4 regions of the Paenibacillus sp. sgz302191 genome follow, and region 2 is predicted to be linked to each of the others. Evidence: riboswitches for the same ligand, from Rfam matches in the RefSeq annotation. Region 2 holds a riboswitch; each other region holds the start of a gene.
The links. Region 2 has a riboswitch for cyclic di-AMP ahead of AC3G2T_RS07075 (APC family permease). Riboswitches for the same ligand answer to the same signal wherever they lie in the genome.

Region 1: linked by a shared signal. The riboswitch ahead of AC3G2T_RS37335 (C40 family peptidase) and the one ahead of AC3G2T_RS07075 (APC family permease) in region 2 are both predicted to bind cyclic di-AMP.
Region 3: linked by a shared signal. The riboswitch ahead of AC3G2T_RS26555 (hypothetical protein) and the one ahead of AC3G2T_RS07075 (APC family permease) in region 2 are both predicted to bind cyclic di-AMP.
Region 4: linked by a shared signal. The riboswitch ahead of AC3G2T_RS10125 (stalk domain-containing protein) and the one ahead of AC3G2T_RS07075 (APC family permease) in region 2 are both predicted to bind cyclic di-AMP.

The regions. Positions count from the first base shown of each region.
Region 1 is NZ_JBYLHY010000054.1:190-4,980, forward strand. It holds gene AC3G2T_RS37325 (HD-GYP domain-containing protein) at 177-842, shown strand; gene AC3G2T_RS37330 (hypothetical protein) at 992-1,426, opposite strand; gene AC3G2T_RS37335 (C40 family peptidase) at 1,550-2,023, opposite strand; cyclic di-AMP (ydaO/yuaA leader) riboswitch at 2,027-2,164, opposite strand; gene AC3G2T_RS37340 (hypothetical protein) at 2,365-3,183, opposite strand; gene AC3G2T_RS37345 (M1 family metallopeptidase) at 3,199-4,791, opposite strand, start outside.
Region 2 is NZ_JBYLHY010000004.1:69,718-74,508, forward strand. It holds gene AC3G2T_RS07060 (hypothetical protein) at 1-673, opposite strand, end outside; gene AC3G2T_RS07065 (helix-turn-helix transcriptional regulator) at 842-1,777, shown strand; gene AC3G2T_RS07070 (DinB family protein) at 1,854-2,354, shown strand; cyclic di-AMP (ydaO/yuaA leader) riboswitch at 3,160-3,317, shown strand; gene AC3G2T_RS07075 (APC family permease) at 3,460-4,791, shown strand, end outside.
Region 3 is NZ_JBYLHY010000023.1:8,634-13,424, reverse strand. It holds gene AC3G2T_RS26560 (beta-galactosidase) at 1-1,773, opposite strand, end outside; cyclic di-AMP (ydaO/yuaA leader) riboswitch at 2,260-2,443, shown strand; gene AC3G2T_RS26555 (hypothetical protein) at 2,453-2,749, shown strand; gene AC3G2T_RS26550 (class I SAM-dependent methyltransferase) at 3,179-3,955, opposite strand; gene AC3G2T_RS26545 (hypothetical protein) at 4,637-4,791, opposite strand, start outside.
Region 4 is NZ_JBYLHY010000005.1:358,658-363,448, reverse strand. It holds gene AC3G2T_RS10130 (polysaccharide deacetylase family protein) at 1-692, opposite strand, end outside; gene AC3G2T_RS10125 (stalk domain-containing protein) at 869-1,660, opposite strand; cyclic di-AMP (ydaO/yuaA leader) riboswitch at 1,670-1,818, opposite strand; gene AC3G2T_RS10120 (LiaF transmembrane domain-containing protein) at 1,979-2,284, shown strand; gene AC3G2T_RS10115 (PspA/IM30 family protein) at 2,310-2,945, shown strand; gene liaF (cell wall-active antibiotics response protein LiaF) at 4,367-4,791, shown strand, end outside.

The DNA of each region.
Region 1 (4,791 bases), on a different contig from region 2:
CTTTGGAACGACGGGCGCACAAAACTTAAGGGGCAATGACGGTTATTCTGACGGAACTTATGTCAGCCGGTTCCCACAAAAAAAAGATGGGGTCCCTCTGTTTTCGGAGGTTTATTCCATCTTTTTTATTTGTTAGGGACGACGCTGAGTATTGTGAATGATTGGATGTGACAGTTATGTATTCATCCCCCCGCCGCTGTTTGTATGAAAAAGAACCCGTCCTTGGTTTAAGCCGCTCCAGGGGGATAAAGAGGTGGGCTAATGTGAAAGATTTGTTGTATGTAGACAAACTGCTTCTGCTTTTGAAGAAAGATGTAAATACATACGAGCATAGTTTGCGGGTGGGAAAATTATGCAAGATGATGGCAAGTCTTCTGCAATTGGACGAAAAACAAACGCGTCAGTTAATCCAGGGAGGCTGCTTGCACGATATCGGTAAGCTGTTAATACCGGATCAAATTCTGTTGAAGGATTCGGCGCTCACCGACCAGGAATGGAAAATTATGCAGCAGCATCCCGTTTTGGGCTCCAACATGATGATGGCGTTCACCGATTTGGACCCGAAGATCGCGGAAATCATTCTGTATCATCACGAACGCTGGAACGGCCAAGGGTATCCCAGCGGACTAAGCGGCGAGAACATTCCTGCTTTTGCCCGGATTTGTGCAATTATCGATGCTTTCGACAGCATGGTTTCCGACCGTCCGTACCGCAAAGGCTTATCGATCAACACGGCGGTACAAGAACTTTTGTCACACAGCGGGACGCAGTTTGACCCGGACTATGTAGCCCTCTTTTTAAGTTTGTCCGAATCGTTTCCGGACGTATATCCATTCAAATAAACCGGCCGAGACGGCGGCAACGACTCGATATTAACGTTAAACAGGCGTCTATGTCAATAAATAAGCCGACGGCGCGGCGCTTCCGAACAAAATCCCCCCGGACTTTCCCGAAAGGACAGTCGGAGGGATTCTTTTTTGCGCAAAGAGAGCTACTGTTTTTTAGCGATTTTGGTTAAAATGAGCTGTTTAAGCGAAGCGTCGCCTTCTATGGCTTGTTCTTTATATTCAAACTCTACCTGATCGTCTTTCTTGAACTTTTGCACGGCATCTGCCGTACCGTCTCCCAACTGGAAAGCGGCGGCTTTCTCGTTCACGATAAGCTCGATCGTACGCGGATCGGCCAGGCCTACATAGCGTCCCGTTCCTTTTTTCACGGCTGCTGCATCCGCCTGCGTCGTTGCGGACGGGACAGGAGTAACTGTCGGGCTGACTGCCGGACTGGCCGCTGCTGACGGTTCCGGCGTCTTCGCGCTGTTATTCCCGGAGGGGGCATCGCTGCCACAGGCTGCCAAAGCCAGCGTCAGCGCGCTGCTGACCAGCAAGCAGGCCAACTGCCGCTGCCGGCTTTTTTTCGTCTTGTTCATTTCATCACCTCATCTATTGGACGCGGCAGATAAGGTTATGGTTTAGAATAGAAAAAAGCCCTGCAAGCCGCTCAAGAAACGAGCCGTGCTTTGCCGGGGCTTTTTTCGCGTAAATTAATCGAATTACTTGGATTCAGCAGTCAGTTGGTTGTAAATATCGTCCCACAAAACGCGGCGGGCCGATACGTACCGTTTGGAGTAATAAGACTCACTTAGTTTGTTCTTCATAACACCTTTATCGGTAGCCGAGTGAATGAATTCACCGTCTCCCAAATAGATGCCTACGTGAGAAATACCTTTGCCGTCTGTGTTGAAAAAGACCAAATCGCCTTTGCGCAAGTCCTTTTTATCAACCCAGATGCCTTCTTCGTCTTGAGCTTTGGAACTATGGGGAAGGTCGATACCGAATTGCGCGAACACGTAAGCGGTAAATCCGGAGCAATCAAAGCCTTTCGTTGTCGTACCCGCATACTTGTACGGAGTTCCGAGCAATCCGTCAACCGTTTCATCCAAAGTGGATTGTGCTGCGAAAACACTTCCTGCACCAATACTCAAACACAAAACAAGACTGACAACGAGAGCAACAACCTTTTTCAACTGCTTGTCTCCTTCCGGTGCCTACGAGGTTAGCTGGAGGGTTCGGTTGAAGGTTCCCTATGATCCCTGTGTTGCGAGATCAATTCACCCGGAATGGTTCCCCCGTTTCCCAAAAAATCGGGAATTCGGCATGAAATGTTGGTTTATTTTTCCTAGTGCTTAGGATTCGGCATAAATATCTAAAATCCTCCTTCCAAGTGCACTATTCTATAAAAATATGTGAAATAGTTCGGAAAATAGACAAAAAAAAGCCCCTTTTTCAGGGGCTTGAGCATATTTTCCGATATTTGGGCGTTTTTCGCTGAATATTGCTCATAGATTTAGAGAGCGGCGGGCGTTCGCTACGAATTTGCTTTGGCGGACCACAACTGATATTGAGAGGCTAGTACCCACATTTGCAAAAATATGTTGAAAAGCGGGAACAGCTGATAAATGAGAAGGGCAATCAGACCTGCCCAGATGTAGGAAGCGATGACGCTGACACCCGTCAATAGTCCCGACCCGATCAAAAGCAGCAGAGCGATGCCGACGATAGGAAGCAGGTGCCGGACAAAGGCGAGCAGGGTGGAGAGAATTCCGCTTCCGGCAGCGAGCGCGAACTGCAGATGCATGAAGAGGAGATGCATGAGAAATCCGTATGCAAGCATTCCGGCCAGCCATGGCAGCATGTCAACGGCGGCGTTCTCGTAAGATCCGCTTTGCGCAAAGATCGACTCGGCCTCCGGGATCAGCCAGGCGAGGGGAAGCAGTGTCAGCGCGATCCGTACTGCGTAGCAGAGGAAAAAGGAGAGCCACATCTCCGATATGCCTTTAAAGAAGCGGTATCCCGCATTTTGGTCGGTGTGGATCAGCGAATAGTAGATGCCGGCGTTCAGCAGCGGCGTAAGCAGCATGCGGCTAGCGAGAAGCACCGCCAGCCACCATAAATAGGAATGGCTCAGGTCCGTTTTGAGCAGTTGAAACTGGCTTTCGGCCAGGAACAAATGCAGCGTCTGCTTGGGCTGGCCGTTTCCCGGAAAGCGATGCATGAGCGGCACGAGCACCGATTGCACCATTTTATAGAGGAGGGCTCCCCAACCCATTTGATACAGGAACAGCATGATGACCGCAAAAGGCTGCCGCAGCGCCGCCCGATAGCCGGACTTCATATAAAGAGTCATGCAGCGTTCTCCTTTCTACCAGGCTACCCAGCCGGAGATCGTTTGTAAAAGCTGAATGATGCCGAGGTTCAAACGTATTTTCCATTTGGGGTCTATCCGGGCCGACATGAAATTGTTGATATGCTTATTTTCCAGCACGAGCGAATAGCCCGGATCGATGCGAACCCACTCGACGGGAGCCGCATTCGTCAACTTGTACTCGATGCTGCTCTCCGCGCCGTTCCAGACCTTATCCAGTACGGTGCCATCGGTAAAATGGAATTGAATCGGCACCTCCGGGGAATTGCCACCCCGTTTGGAGATCAGCACGGTGCTCTCATATCCGGGTTTGCCGTCTGCCAGTGCCGCAGGCTTCACTTGAATCCGATCAACCGCAAAGTCCATCATCATGCTGCCGTACACATACTGGTTGAAAAAATCGTCCCATTTCGCTTTGGTGACTTCCTCCACAACATGTTGAAAATCTTTGGTCGAAGGATGCTTGAACTCCCAGCGGTGGAAGTAGGTCGTCATGATGCGGTCCATCGTCTTGGCGCCGACCTGCTTTTCGATGGCTTTCAGCACCAGCTTGCCGTGTATGTACACATTATCCGCATATTCGCCATGCCCTTTGTAATCCCAGGCATTCAGTTTAAGCGCGTTGGGCGAGGTCACATAGCTGGCCTCTACAGGCAGATTCGGCGAAACGCCGTATTCCGCCTCCATGACTTTGTCCTCCGCGTAGGAGGTGAAGCCTTCGTCCAGCCAAGCTTCTTCGAACTCGTTGGAAGCGACGAGGCCGTAAAAAAATTGATGGCCGATTTCATGAACGACCACCCGTTCCAGCTCCAAATCGGGCTTCTTGTCGCTGGCTCCCCATGCGGTGACCAAGGTCGGATACTCCATCCCGCCTGCGCCGTTGCCGCCTTCCGGAGGGACGACGATGGAGAGCGTGGAGTAAGGGTACGTACCGTACCACTGGCTGAAGCGGGAAAGCGCCTTTTTGGCCGCGTACATGTAGCGGTCTTTTAAATTTTGATGCTTCGGGTCGAGGTAGAGCTTGATTTTGACACCGGGTACCTGCGCCGTGGCGAACGGCTCTTCCACGTATACGAAGTTCGGCGAAGCCGACCAGGCGAAATCGTGCACGTCCTCGGCGTAAAACTGGTAGGTTTTCGTGTTGCTGTCCGACACCGGGGGTTTTACAGGGAACCCCGTCGCGGCGACAATATAGTTGGACGGCACTTTGATAACAACGTCATAGATGCCGAAATCGGAGTAAAACTCCGAGTTGCCATGGTACTGATGGAGGTTCCAGCCATCGGCCGTGCGGCCTCTTGTTCCCGCCGGCTCATACGCGGCGATTTTGGGGAACCACTGTCCGGCCATGACGAAATCGCCGACATAACCCATTCGCGCGAAGGCTGCGGGCAGCTTGACGAGAAACTCCGTTTTGAACGTGACCCGCTCGCCGGGGCCCACCGCTTTGGGCAGAGGCAGCTTAAGCAGGGTATGGTCGTCCTTATTGCCGTCATCGGGCTGAACAAACTCCATGCGCATGCTTAAGTCATTGCCGTCCAAAGTTTTGACCGATAAAAGCTCCATGCTGCCGATGCTGTCGGCTTTCGC
Region 2 (4,791 bases):
CGGCATCCATCGTCTGCAAGTCGCTGTACGGATTAACGCTAACGAGAAACGGTTTGACAAGCATGCCGTTTTTGTATACGCCGGACTGATCGTAATCCTGCTTTTTCTCCTTGAGGTCGATTTTGAAAGATTTGCCCGTTTCTTCGATTTTCAGCTTTACCACGTAGTTATGCTTGAACTTCGCCGTCACGCGAAGCGGCTCAGGGACCGGCAGGGCTGTGGGCACATTATTTTGCAGCGAATAGATGTGGGAACGGGACGCTCCGCCGCTGCCGCCGGTTTCTGCGGAGACATAAATTTCGGGCAGCTTGTCGCCGTTGAAATCGCAGAACCGCATGTTCGGGTTGTGGCCTCCCTGCAGCGGAATCACCACCTGATTCCGGCCTTGGCCGCCGGTTACGACAACGAACAGCCTGGAAAAATACGAGCCCGCAGCGTCCGCCTTCGTTCCGCCCAGCGCCACCAACTCCGGCTTGCCGTCGCCGGTCACATCGATTTCTCTCGTCTGCAGCAGCAGGCCTTGTTCCGCCCCCGCCCCCGCTCCCGGCCCCGGGGTTGACGGCTCCCGGCGCTCTTCCGCCGCTGCCGCGTTTATCCCCTGCAAGGCTAAGCCGCTTAATAACACTCCGACCGCCGCTGCATGCAGGGCGGTTTTCGCTATTTTTCTGAACAATGCGCTCCACTCTTTTCCTTTTGAATTCGTAGCGGTCTTATTTTTTCTAATTTTTCCATCAACTATTCGGAATAAGGATGGGCTTTGCAAATCTAATTTCCAAAAGGATTCGCCCATCCCCGAATCGAATTGATTGAGAACTAAAATTTTATGGATGAGGTGCGACCATTGAAGCTTGATCGTCTGCTTGCAATAACGATGCTGCTGCTGAACCGTAAACGAATCTGCGCCAAAGAGCTGTCGGAGCGCTTTGAGGTATCGCTGAGAACCGTATACCGCGATGTGGAAACGATCAATCAGGCGGGCATTCCGATCGCCTCTTATGCCGGCGCAAACGGCGGCTATGAAATTATGGACCAGTACCGGCTGGAGCGGCAGTTTCTCACGCTTGAGGAGCTGCAATCGATTATTACCGGGCTCAAAGGCATCCGCTCCAGCATCGGCGAGCAAGAAATCGGAGGCCTGCTGGACAAAGTAGGCGCGCTGGTCGCCAAGTCCGAGCAAAAGACGGTGTCCGAGCTGCACAATCACCTCGTCATCGATATGAATCCGTGGCACAGAAGCAGCGCCGAAAAAGAGAAGCTGCAGTCGCTGCGCCACGCAATCCGCCAAACGAAGCTTATCCGCTTTCAATACACGACATCCCAAAGCGAGCTTTCCGAGCGCACCGTCGAGCCTATGGGCATCGTCATCAAAGGCTTCGGCTGGTATTTGCACGCCTACTGCCTGCTGCGGGGCGATTACCGCGTCTTCCGCTTATCGCGCATGAAGGACATCGCCATGCTTCCCGAGACGTTCGTGCGCAGGCCCGAGACGCTGGAGACGCTGTCCTATAAGATAGGCAAAAGGCCCGAGGCGTCCTACGTCAAACTCCTCCTGCACATGCAGCCGAATGTCCGCGCTCAGGTGGAAGACTACTTCCATCCCGAGCAAATTACGGCTCAGCCTGACGGCACGCTGCTCGTCACCGCGGTCCAGCCTGACGAGCCCTGGCTGTACGGCATGCTGCTCAGCTACGGCCCCAGCCTGCGCATTCTGGAGCCCGCGCACATCGCCGGCATCGTCAAAGAAAAAGCGCAGCAAGTCGCCGCGCTCTATTCCTAAAAAACACTGACAACCTGTTGTCAGGGAGGCTCCTTTATACTAAGGCTATTACGCATAACAAGGAGGCTTCTCCCCCATGATTACATCGATTCAAGCGTTCGCAGCCGAATGGAGCAACGAAACCAAAACCACACAGCGCGTGCTGGACGCGCTCACCGACGCATCTCTGAGCCAGGGAAGCGAGTCGAACTTCCGTCCGCTGGGACAGATCGGCTGGCATATCGCCACGACGATCCACGAGATGCTTTCGCGGACAGGCCTGCAGTTCCAGGCTCCCGAAGGCGAAGAAAAAGCCCCCGCTTCCGCCGCGAAGATTGCTGATACTTACCGCGCCGCTTCGCAAGCGATGCTGGATGCCGTGCAGTCGCAGTGGACGGACGCCAAGCTCCACGAGTCCACCGACATGTATGGCGAACAGTGGCCGAACGGCCTGACGCTGCGCGTCCTCATTTCGCACGAAATCCATCATCGCGGCCAGATGATCGTACTGATGCGGCAGGCCGGACTGTCCGTGCCGGACATCTACGGGCCGACCCGCGACAACTGGATCGAGTGGGGCAAGCAGCCGGTCCTGTAGGAGCCGTCCCCGAGCCGCCTCAGCGCGTTGATCGAGTCGCGACACATGGCCGACCGACCGCCGTCATGCAGCGCAACACCGCGCGCTGGGAGCTGCGCGCGGTGCGTTTGTGTGGGGCGCTGTTGCTGCTCTCGGTGCGTTTGGACGGGGCGCTATTACTGCTCTCGGTACGTTTGTGCGGGCGAAGTTGCTGCTCTCGGTGCGTTTGTGCGGGCGCTGTTGCTGCTCTCGGTGCGTTTGCGCGGGCGCTGTTGCTGCTCTCGGTGCGTTTGTGCGGGGCGCTATTTTTGGGGGAACAGTCGCTTTTCCTGGGCGGGCAGCCGCTTGATAGGGGAAAAGCCTGCGAAAGTGCAGGTTTTTTCTGCGAAATTGGCTTATTTGGGCGAAAAGCCTGCAAAAGTGCAGGAATTTTCGCTGAAAGTGAACCTGAGCCCGTGTCCCCGCTGAAAAGCCTGCACTTTTGCAGGAATTCTTCGTAGGCAGCGATCAGTGACGCAAATTCATGTATTTTTGCAGGTTTTCTTGATGCAGCCAGGCAGATTGGGGCTATCACCTCATGACGCAGGTTTTTTTTCAACAACCCGATGCGGTCCGGGAAATATTCCGGACCGCATCTTTTTTCAATTTTCACGAAAACGAATGAAAATGCTATCTTGAGTGCGAAAATGTAAGATTCGCGTTTATGTAAACGCTATCTTTAGGTTTTGTGATATGCTGCCGGGTATTTAAAGCCAACTTCCAACCTTTACTTAAGTTCCTTTCAGGCGTATTATTCAAAACGTAGTTCATTTAGTACAATCATATGAATCCTTTATCGCTGAATTTCCTAAGGAAAACGGGGGAACCAATGAGGCGTTCATTGCCTTTGGGGTGAATCGCGTACGGACGGCATCCGTGCGTGTAGGGCTACTCTCAGAGTCCGAATCCGACAGCTAACTTCGTAAGCGTACTATGGGAGAGGGATGAATCCGTGCTGCTTATTTCGTGAGCCACAGGGTCAGACCCTGTGGTTTTTTGCTGCCAAAAATAGCCCTGCGGCAGTCGCGGACAAGTGAAACTACTTAATTCAGGGGAACATACAGGAAAGCGCCGGTGGAGGGTAACTATGGTAAACAGATTAAAAAGAATGCTGATCGGGAGACCGATGAAATCCCACGAAATCGAGGACGAGAAGCTGACGAAAATCAAAGCGCTTGCCGTCCTGTCATCGGATGCGCTGTCTTCCGTCGCTTACGGCACCGAGCAAATTTTGCTCGTTTTGATGACCCTCGGCTTTGCCGCCGTTTGGTACTCCATCCCGATATCCATAGCCGTATTGGGGCTGCTGACCATTCTGGTCCTGTCCTACAGGCAGACCATATACGCCTATCCGTCGGGCGGGGGCGCGTACATCGTAGCCAAGGATAATCTTGGCGTAGGCACAGGGCTGGTCGCAGGCGGGTCGCTGCTGGTCGATTACATTTTGACGGTAGCCGTCAGCTCGTCCGCGGGCACGGATGCGATTACGTCCGCTTTTCCGGCACTGCACGATCATCGCGTGCTGATTTCTTTGGTCATGATTTTATTTCTTACGATCATGAATTTAAGAGGCATTGCCGAATCCGCATCGGTTCTCGCACTGCCGGTCTATTTGTTTGTCGCCGCCATTTTTCTTCTGATCGTATCGGGTCTGTTCAAGTACCTCACGGGCGGCATTCATGCGGAGGTTCCCGAGATCGGAAGCGTTGTGAGCAATGTGAGCTTATTTCTGCTGCTCAAAGCTTTCAGTTCCGGCTGCTCCGCGCTGACCGGGGTAGAGGCCGTGTCCAACGCGATACCGAACTTCAAAGCTCCTGCGGAGAAAAATGCGGCCAAAACATTGATCGCCATGGGCGCCATTCTGGGCAGCATGTTCATCGGCATCAGCCTGCTTGCCTACTGGTACGGAATCAAGCCGTCTCCGGAAGAAACGGTCGTTTCGAAAATCGCCGAAGCCACGTTCGGACGCGGGGTGCTGTACTACTGCATTCAGGGCGTGACAGCGCTCATTCTCTTCCTGGCGGCGAATACGGCTTACTCGGCTTTCCCGCTGCTGGCCTTCATGCTCGCCAAAGATAAGTTCATGCCGCACATGTTCAAAGTCCGCGGAGACCGTCTCGGCTTCTCCAACGGGATCATCATGCTGGGCGTACTGTCCGCTTTGCTGGTCATTCTCTTTCACGGGAATACGGAAAACCTGATCCCGCTTTATGCAGTCGGGGTGTTCATTCCGTTCACCTTATCCCAGTTCGGCATGATGGTTCGCTGGATCAAATTGAAGCCTGCCGCGTGGATCGTCAAGTTCATCATCAATACGATCGGGATGATCACTACGCTCACGATTACCCTGATCTTTATTTTCACCAAATTCAGCCAGGTTTGGATGGTTTTCATCTTTCTGCCGATCGTCATTTTCCTG
Region 3 (4,791 bases), on a different contig from region 2:
GTTGTGCATATCCATCGTGAAGAGCGTATAGTCCAGCCACGGCGAGCTTTTTTTCTCCAGTTGCTCCGTCGTATTCATGTTCATTTCGGACGCATCGGGCAGCCGTACGCTTGCAAAATCGGGCAGATCCGCCGGTATCATATTCCACCGTTCCTGCAGCTTGCGGATGCTGCCATGGCGCTCCTGCAGCCACTGCACAAAAGCCTCGTGCTCGAACTTGTCGTGAGCGGACTGAGGGCCGGCAAACGGCTTGTTCGGATTAAACATGGAAGGCTCGTTGATCAAGTCCCAATGAACGTTCGTAGTCTGCGCATGCCTGGAGACGACGGCCGCAATGAACCTTTTCTGCGCTTCGACGCTGCGCGGGTCGAGGTACGGATTTACGCCTTCCCACGCCTCCGGCGTGAATGCGAAGAAGTTGAACGTCACTTCGATATCGTGCCTTTTTGCGGTCAGAATGAAAGCGTCGATCGCCCGCAGCACTTCCTCGTAAGGATGGCCGTCGACGAACATCACCTGACGCCATGCGGACCAAATGCCTGTGCGGATCAGGTTGATGCCCGCCTTCGCCATTTGCGCGATGTCTCGGTCCCACACCGAAACGTTCGGCAGGAACAAAAACTTGCGCGCCACATCGCTGGTCATATAAGTCATGCCGACGACAGGCAGCGGACGCCCGTCCTTCACAAAATAGTCGCGGCCTGCCGACATCGGCTCTCCCTGGCGGAGAAGCTCCGCATCGTAGCCCCAGAAGCCTTGGCGGAACAAGCGGACCTCTCCCGTATTGGCGACGGCTTTGCACTCTGCCGTATAATAGCCCGCTTCCAGATCGACAGGCACTTGAAACCGCCGGTACGAAAGCTCGCGGGAAGCGTTCATTTGCACTTCGGCCGACCAGACCGGTTCGGTACCGTCCACTTTGCCGACCTTGATCGAGAACGTCCAGGAGGCATTGGCCGAAGCCGAAAGGGCTCCCGCCCGGTTCCCCAAAGTTTGCAGCTGCACGGTCAGCGCAGCCCGATCCCCCGGATCGTAGCAAGCATAGTTGGGCTTGAACCAAATTTCCGTAACGCCTCTTTGGACAAATGCGGCCAGATCGGCGATCAGCGAAGCACCGCCTTGCGACCAGAAGGCGCTATCCGTCAGCAGGTTCGCCAAAACCCAGCGCCCGCCGGCAAAAACGCCCTTCGTGTTTTCGATCAGAACGACTGGGGCGGCGACTTCGCGGCCTTCTGCCGAGATCCCTTTTAAAAGCGGAATCATATGCGCATCCATAGGTCCGCTGGAACCGATCTGGCCCGGATGATCGTCCGAACGCGTAACGTGCAAAGCAAGACCGACGGTCGGCTGCACCGCAATGAGCGATTCGCGGCCTGCCAGCAGCGGCAGCTCGTCGTGCGCCGCATACCGCGCAATTGGAGCAGGATCGACAGGCAGCGCTTCGTGAATATGCAGCTTCTGATGGTAAACCGTTTGCTCGGCTTCCTGCTGCCAGCCGTTTTCGCCGCGATAGACAGGCACCTTGAACGGCACGCTGCCTACATGGACGATCCCTTTGCCCCTGCCGGCTAAACTTTCAATCGCCGTCCACGCATCTTTCGGAAAATATTTGCCGTGCAGATGAACGAACCCTTCCGCCCCCTCCAAAGCTTGCGCCAGCTCAGCAGCGGCAACCAGGCGTCCCGCACCGGCAAGCTCCTCCAACTGCACGCGCTCCGGGCGGACTCCTTCATAAGGAAAGTCAGGATCGTAAAAAATAACCAATTGGCTCATAAGTTCATCCTCCATAGGTACGCCGCTCAAAGCGCGCCTCCGATGTTATTATTGTTAGCCTAACAAATAATCGTTATGTACATAATGTAATCACTTTTCGCAGGAAGGTCAATGATTTTTTGCCAAAACAACGTTCACTTCCGTTTTTTTGTTATTTTGTTATCATAACGGACAATCCACGTCTGTCTTTTTGCTGTAAATTCACCCGCAAACCTCGATCCGTTCCGTACCGGACTAGCTCAGCAGCTCCATGCACCATATGGTCGACCGACCGCCGTCATGCAGCGCAACACCGCGCGCCGGGAGCTGCGCGCAGCAGCATTAGCGTCCCATCGCGAGCGGCAGCGCCATAAGATATGAAAACAGATCAAGTAAACGTTGCTTTCATCCGCTAGCGGCAAAAATCGGGCAAAAAAACGCGTTTTTGCGGTTTTACTTTCTTCCGCCTCAGGCGTATCATTCAATTATCCGACTGCCGCAATGCGGCGGATCGGATCGTTTAATCCCGCAAGGGAACGGGGGAACCGACACATGCCAAAGGCGTGCTTGTATCCGTGAGAGGCAAGCGCCAGCCGGCGGCATACGGGGTGAATCCTGGCTAACCCCAGGTAGGGCAACTCTCACGGCCCGAATCCGGCAGCTAACCTCGTCAACGCAATGGAGAGAGGACGGATGCGCGATGTTTAGCAAACTTCATCAATTGGAACAAATGGTACCCGAGAAAAATAAAGATATTGCGCTGTACGCCAAACACGTCATTGAAGCGCTGGATCAATTCGAAGACCACCACCGCAAGCTCGTCGCCGCACAAGCCATTGCCGGCATCAAGCAAAACGGCGAAGTTGAATCGGCCTTTTACGAGACGATCCGGAACATGAAAGACCATCTGCTCGCAACACTGGAATGGACAATCGAAGATCTCCAGCACAAAGGCGACAAAAACTATAAAAAGCACTTTGTCGACGGTGTGGAGTAAGTTGAAAAGAGCGCAAAAACCTCCAGTCCCGCTTAACCGGCGAGGCTGGAGGTTTGTTTGCGGTATGGTGCGGCGCGGCATGGCGTGGCAGTTGACAAACCGCGGAAGTTCAGACCGCCCGCTAGAGCTGGCGGGTCATTGGCAACGAGCTGAAAGCCTGCAAAAGTACAGGCTTTTTCGCTTAAAACGACCCGTTCGGAGGAAAAACCTGCAATTGTGCAGGAATTCCCGCTCCTAACAGGGCCGAGCCCCGGTTTTAGCGAAAAAACCTGCAGATTTGCAGGAATTTTCCCCCTGCACGGGCAGCGTGGAGCAAAAAGATGTATTTTTGCCGGCTTTGCGATGCCAATTGGGTTGGGACGCTGTTTTGAATGGTGGTGTGTAGAACGTGCAGAACATATCGTTGGAACTTTGGCGCCCCTGTCACCCTTAGGACTCGCGAACGGCCAGTACGCGAACCCGTACATAGTCCGCGCTCCAGGCGCCGTTCGCGTAGAGCCGCGGACGCAGCCGCTCCTCGGCGCGGCGCAGAGCCGTTTCTTTGACGTCGTCCGCGAGGCCGTCAAAGAAGAAGTCGGCGAAGGTGTCGATCCAAAGCCGCATGCCTTGCTCCCCGCCCGAAAGCGCCGTCGGGCGGGCAAAATGCTCGGCGCAAGCAACGCGGAAGCCGTGCGCCTCCAGCAGCGTGGTATATTCCCCGATACTCGGGAAATACCACGGATTCCGCGCCTGGGCATCGATGCCCAGGCCTTGCAGTGCCTCCGCGATCGCCTCTGTGATCGCGGCGATATTGCCCTTGCCGCCAAATTCGGCGGCAAAGCGCCCGCCCGTCCGCAGCGCGAGCCGGACGGTTTCCACCGCCGCTTCCGGCGGCTTGATCCAATGCAGCGCAGCATTGGAGAAGACGCCGTCGAAGCGGCGCGGGCTGCGGTAGGCGGTCGCGTCCGCCACCGTGAATTCCAGGCCCGGGTATTTGGCCCGGGCCTGCGCGATCATCGACTCGGAGAAGTCGATGCCCGCGGGTTCTGCGCCGAGCCGCGCCAGCTCGGCGGCAAGGTCTCCCGTGCCGCATCCGAGGTCGAGGATGCGTTCTCCGCGCTGCGGCGCCAGCAGCGCCAGCGCGGTTTGGCCGTAGCCGGAGACAAAGCTCATGTTGGCATCATACTGCGCGGCATTCCAATTTTTCGCGGCTTGTTCTTCTGTCATGGAATCATCCCTGCTTTCTTGTGCATACTAGGCTGGCTAACGTTAGTTGGTTTTATTATACTCGCCACACTTATAATTACTAATATATAATAACTCTTATTTTCATAGATAAAACCTATAAGTGTTCGAGAAGTCTATCCGACGAACTCGGTAGAAGGTATGTGCAAGCGAGTTGGCGGTTTCTACCCAGCGCTAGCGGCATATATGCAGTTTTGTTCATTAAGTCCGCACAAAAGCAACTCCGCCCGACAGACTCCTGGTTGAACGCTACGAAAATAACGTTCATTCAGGACGACCAGTTAGTCTGTACTATGATCCGTAAGTTCCCGGCACTGACGAACTGGTCTAGGAGCTGGTCTAGCGTTATTAGCATTTCCCAGTTGAACGTTCGCAAAAAACGGTCATTCAGGGCGAGCGTTATTCGCCTTTATTTCTTCGCGGCTGCGTTGTAACGAACCTGAGCGTCGTTGTTAAGCTCCTCCATCGTTCATTCGGGTGGTTTTCCCACGAAATAAGGCTGCCTCGGTGCGTTACATGCTGAAAAGCCTTCTGGGAGCACGTTTAAGACTTGTATGGTTCGTTACAATTTGTTTGGCCGCGAACTTGCGTTATTGTAACCCACTACTGCTTCAGCCGCAAGCAGGCCCGATCAAGACGGGAACTGCCTCTAGCCTCTACGCTTCACAAATAAGACAGGACGATCGAAATCGCCACACCCCCGAGGGAGATCCAAAATAAATAAGAGCGGGCCAGTCTACGCAGGCTTTTGTCCTGCCGGTCGATGACCGTTTTTTTGCGCGAGCCGCTTTCGCCGGTTTCTCCCTCCGTCTCGTCCG
Region 4 (4,791 bases), on a different contig from region 2:
TTCGAAATCAGGTCGGTGACCGTTACGAATTGATAGCCCTGCTTTTTAAGCTCGGGCAGCACGATTTTGAGAGCTTCCACCGTTTGCGAGCAGTCTCCCTGCAAGTCGTGGAACAAAATAATATCGCCGTTATGAATGTTATTGAGCACGGACCGGACGATTTTGTCGACGCCCGGCTTCCGCCAGTCTTTCGTATCCTGGTACCAGGACCACATCACAACCGTGAACCGGTCCTGCTTGGCCAATTCGATCAGCGATTGATCGTAAAAGCCGCCGGGCGGACGGAACACGTGAGGAATTTGCTCGGTAATGTCGAAAATAATTTCCTGCGTCTGTTCGATCTCCTCTTTCAATTTGTCCGGGCTGACATGTTTCAAATAATGATGATCGTACGTATGATTGGCAATCTCATGCCCTTCGTTCACTTCCCGGATGGCGATTTGCGGATACATCTGCACGCGCTTGCCGAGCACAAAAAAAGTCGCTTTCGCGTCGTACTGCTTAAGAACGTCCAGCAATTGGGGCGTATACACCGGATTGGGCCCGTCGTCAAACGTCAGCGCGACCAGCTTTTGATCGGTCTGCACATTCCAAACGACCTCGCTTTGCGGCACCGGCATGGCGGCGGTCGTCACATTCAAAACGACGGCAAGCTGCGCGGCGGCAATCATCATGCGATGGAGTTTTGGCATAAGTCTCCCCCTTAAAGTTTGAAGCAGGCTTGCTTCCAAACAGTCTGAGGTTATTGTCTGACCTGCCAACCGAACCTATGCGGAGGAAAAGAGGCAATATTTGTGAGGCAAATTCGCTCAAATACAAAAAGCAGGCCCATGGAGAATAGGATCTCCAAGGACCTGCTTTGCCGAAATTAACTGGGCAAGCGGAACACTTTCACGTTTTGGATGCCGAATTGCTGCAGCGATTCTTTGGAGCCGGGGATAAAGATGTCCACATGATTGCCTTTTACGGAACCGCCTGTGTCGGTTGCATAGGCATACATGCCGCCTACCGGCAGTCCGTCGAAATTGTAGCCTTCGATGTAAAGCTTGGTGCCGAGCGGAATGACCGTCGGATCTACGGCGACTGTCCCCAGCGCCAGCGGATTTCCCATGTAGTCGACGGCGCCGAAGCCGCCGTTCTCGGAAGGATCGGCCGAGTAAGCGGTTGCTTTAAAGCTTTCAAACTTGGGCGCATATTGGCTTCCGTCTTTGCTTAAGATGGCCATTTTGCTGTCCGCATCCCATTGAATCGGAATTTTGGAAGCGTCGCAAATGAATCGCAGCGGAACGAACACTCTGCCGTCCTGAAACCCGGCATGGGTGCCCATGTCGACGGGGGTGTTGTCGATGACCGCTTTTTGATCGCCTGATGCCAATGCAATCGTATGTTTGCCGTTGTTTAAAGTTACTTTAATTTGATTGCCCTTTTTTTCCCATTGGACCGTATAGCCGAGTTTTTCGGTTACGAAGCGAATGGGGACTTGCGTGGAATGATTCGTGTCTAAATAAGGTTGTGCATCCGGAAAACCGACAAGGTCATTGTCTACCTGCACTTTTACTTCCATTTCGGCCGCTTTGGCATGGTGCGGCGAAAGAAAGCCTCCTGCCAGAACTGTAATAGATACAGCAAGGCCAGCGAGTCCTTTTATAGCCGTATTCAATTCGCTATTCCTCCTTCTTATTAAAGCCTCCGAGGTTAGTTGACGGGTTCGGGAAGAAGGTTCTCCCTAGTCTGCTTCGACAATCAGCAAATATTCACCCCAATTAAATCGTCCCCCGTACCGATGCTGGAACACACCGGATTCGGCTCCAATTATTTTAACATTGGTATTTTGCTTGAAACAACGGCCAAAATGTGGAAGGTCTGAGAAATACCTAGACTTTGGTCCAGGTCGAAAAACAGTCGCGGGTCCGTTTTGCTTCTTGTCTCTTTTGTATACGCTAGTAGCATAAGGAATGAGCGAAAGGCGGGAACGTGCATGTCCATGAAAGGCAATAGAGGATTAGCCTTGATTTTTATTGCGGTCGGCTTGATCATTGCATCCCATATAATCGGAATTCATCTTCATCTTATGGGGTACCTGCTGCCGCTTTCGATGGTTGGGCTCGGCTATGTCGGCATTTGCAACGGGAAGAAGATCGGCTGGCTGATCGCCGCCGCGGGAGCTTTGATCCTGGCCGTGAAATTGTCGGGCTTCATCGCGTTCGCATTGGCGATTGTGCTGATCGGCTATGGATTCAGGCTGCTGGGCAGACGCACGCATTCGGATCGGTTCGATCTGTAAACTTAAATAGGCCGGGGTGGGGTTAATGAAGGTATTGAACAGAATCGGTAAAATGGCTGAAACGGCTTGGCACGATACCGCCGAGCGCTTTTCGATGAATGAGCAAGGAGGGGGCTTCGGCTCGCAGACGGGAGCAAGCGGGCGGATCCGGGCGCTGGAGCAGCGCTACGAAGAGACTTTGCAGCGGACGTTCGAGCTGCGTCAGCACTTTGTGAACGCGGAGGAGCTCGCTCGGCTCCGCGCGGAGCAGGCCGAGCTGGCGATGCGCGCCGGCGAGGAAGAGCTTGCCCGGGCGGCGCTGCAGGAGAAGCTGCGCCTGGAAGCGGCGTGCGGGCACTACCGCACGCAGTACGCGAGCTCCCAGGACGAAGTCCTGGCGCTCGCGGAGGAACTGCAGCGGCTGCGCGCCGCCGCTGCGGACGATGTGCAGCCGCATGGCGGGCTGCACGGGGCCCAGGCCCGCGACACGCTGCGCGAGCTGGAAAACGCGGGCCGCGAGGCTTGGCAAGGGCTGCGCGAAGCGGGCCGCATGTCGGCCGAGACGCTGAAGGAGGCGGGCTGCAACGTCAAGCAGGAGCTGCGCACGATGCGCGTGAAGCTCCAGAAGGAGTGGCAGCAGAGCCGCAGCAGCGGCGAGAGAGGCGGCCCGCGCGCGAAGTAGCGCGGGGCCGTGCATTGGCTGGGCGCACGAGGAAAGCGGGAGGGGCCCCCTTGGCGTAACCGCGCGCAAATAAAGGCCGAGGCTGGGCGCGCCCGTCGACCGACCGCCGTCGTGCAGCGAAACACCGCGCGCTGGGAGCTGCGCGCGGTGCGACCTCTCCCGGTGCAGGTCGTGGAACTGTACAACTGGGCCAGGGACAGCTTGGTAGGGAGAAAACCTGCAAATGTACAGGTTTTTTTCGCAGAATCGGCTTGTTTTGACGAAAAACCTGCAAAAGTGCAGGAATTTTCGCTGAAAGTGAATTTGAGCCCACGTGTTCGCTGAAAAGCCTGCACTTTTGCAGGAATTCATCGTAACCAGCGGTCAAGGACGTAAATTCATGTATTTTTGCAGGTTTTTTTCGTGCAGACGGGCAGATTGTGACTATCTCCTCTAACGTGGGGGTTTTTGGGCAGGCTGATGCTTGCAGGAATGCTGCACTGGAAAGATATAGATCACCCATCTGTCCGACTGCCTGGTCGGGCGAAGAAAACCTGCAAAAGTCAGGCTGCCCGAGAAAGTCGCGACATTCCGAGAGGGTTAGGGGAACCGGTTGGGTCCATAGCCGCTTTTTCTGGGCGCGCCCCTCTCCCGGTGCAGGTTGTGGAACTGTACAACTGGGCCAGGGACAGCTTGGTAGGGAGAAAACCTGCAAATGTACAGGTTTTATTCGCAGAATCGGCTTGTTTTGACGAAAAACCTGCAAAAGTGCAGGAATTTTCGCTGAAAGTGAATTTGAGTCCATGTGTTCGGTGAAAAACCTGCACTTTTGCAGGAATTCATCGTAACCAGCGGTCAAGGACGCAAATTCATGTATTTTTGCAGGTTTTTTTCGTGCAGACGGGCAGATTGTGACTATCTCCTCTAACGTGGGGGGGTTACCAGTTTCTTGTTTGTTGATAGCGCGGCATTCCTGCAATTGTGCAGGCTTTTTGCCGGGTATAGGGGGGTTGGATTCGTTCTGTAGGGTGACGTCTACGGCGTCATGGGGGTTCGCAGGTCCTGTCTCCGGCCCGGGTCGGCCAGTCGGGCCTGCCAAGCTCAGCTCAGCCCAGCGAAGCCCGGTCCGGTCTGCCGAGCCGCTTCATAACCGGCCACTGTGCGGAGGGTGCGTCCCATACCGGGAAGGCAAGGAGCGGCAGCGCTAGCATCGTCAATTTGCTTTCTGAGCGTCGTCGCCGGCCCCTTGCAGCTGCGTCAGCACCGGCCCGGCGCCGGCGGGTGCCCTGCCGCCTCAAGCATTTGCATCTTGGAGGCCGTACATTGTTATGGTATGCTAAGAAAATGTGGCCATAACCGGGTATCGGGCCGGCCGGCTTTCGTTTTGCTGTCATTCGCTTGCAAAACAAACTTACTATCCGCGCAGCCAGAGGAGGTGCAACATGGGAGAAGAAACCAAAAACAACCGCAGCCGGAATACAGCGCTTTTGCTGATCGGAGCCGGTCTTTTTTTGCTTTTGGATCACCTGATCGGCTTTTTTCCCATACTTGCGGCTGTCCTCATCCTGCTCGGCATCCATAGGCTACGGTCGCACAGAGAGTATAAGGGCTACGTATTGATCGCAGTAGGCGCTATTATTTTGTTCGGCAATCATTTGTCGATCGCGCTTTCCGTCGTGTTGATTTCCTTGGGGCTGTACTTCATCCGTTCGAAGCGTCTGCACAAGGACGATACGTACATCCAGAAGCATAAGATTATAGACAGCATCCGGCTCGGCAGAGAGCCCTGGATTTTACGCAACAGCAGCATCTGGTACATGATCGGGGAGACGTATATCGACCTGTCGCTGGCCATTTTGGAGCAAAA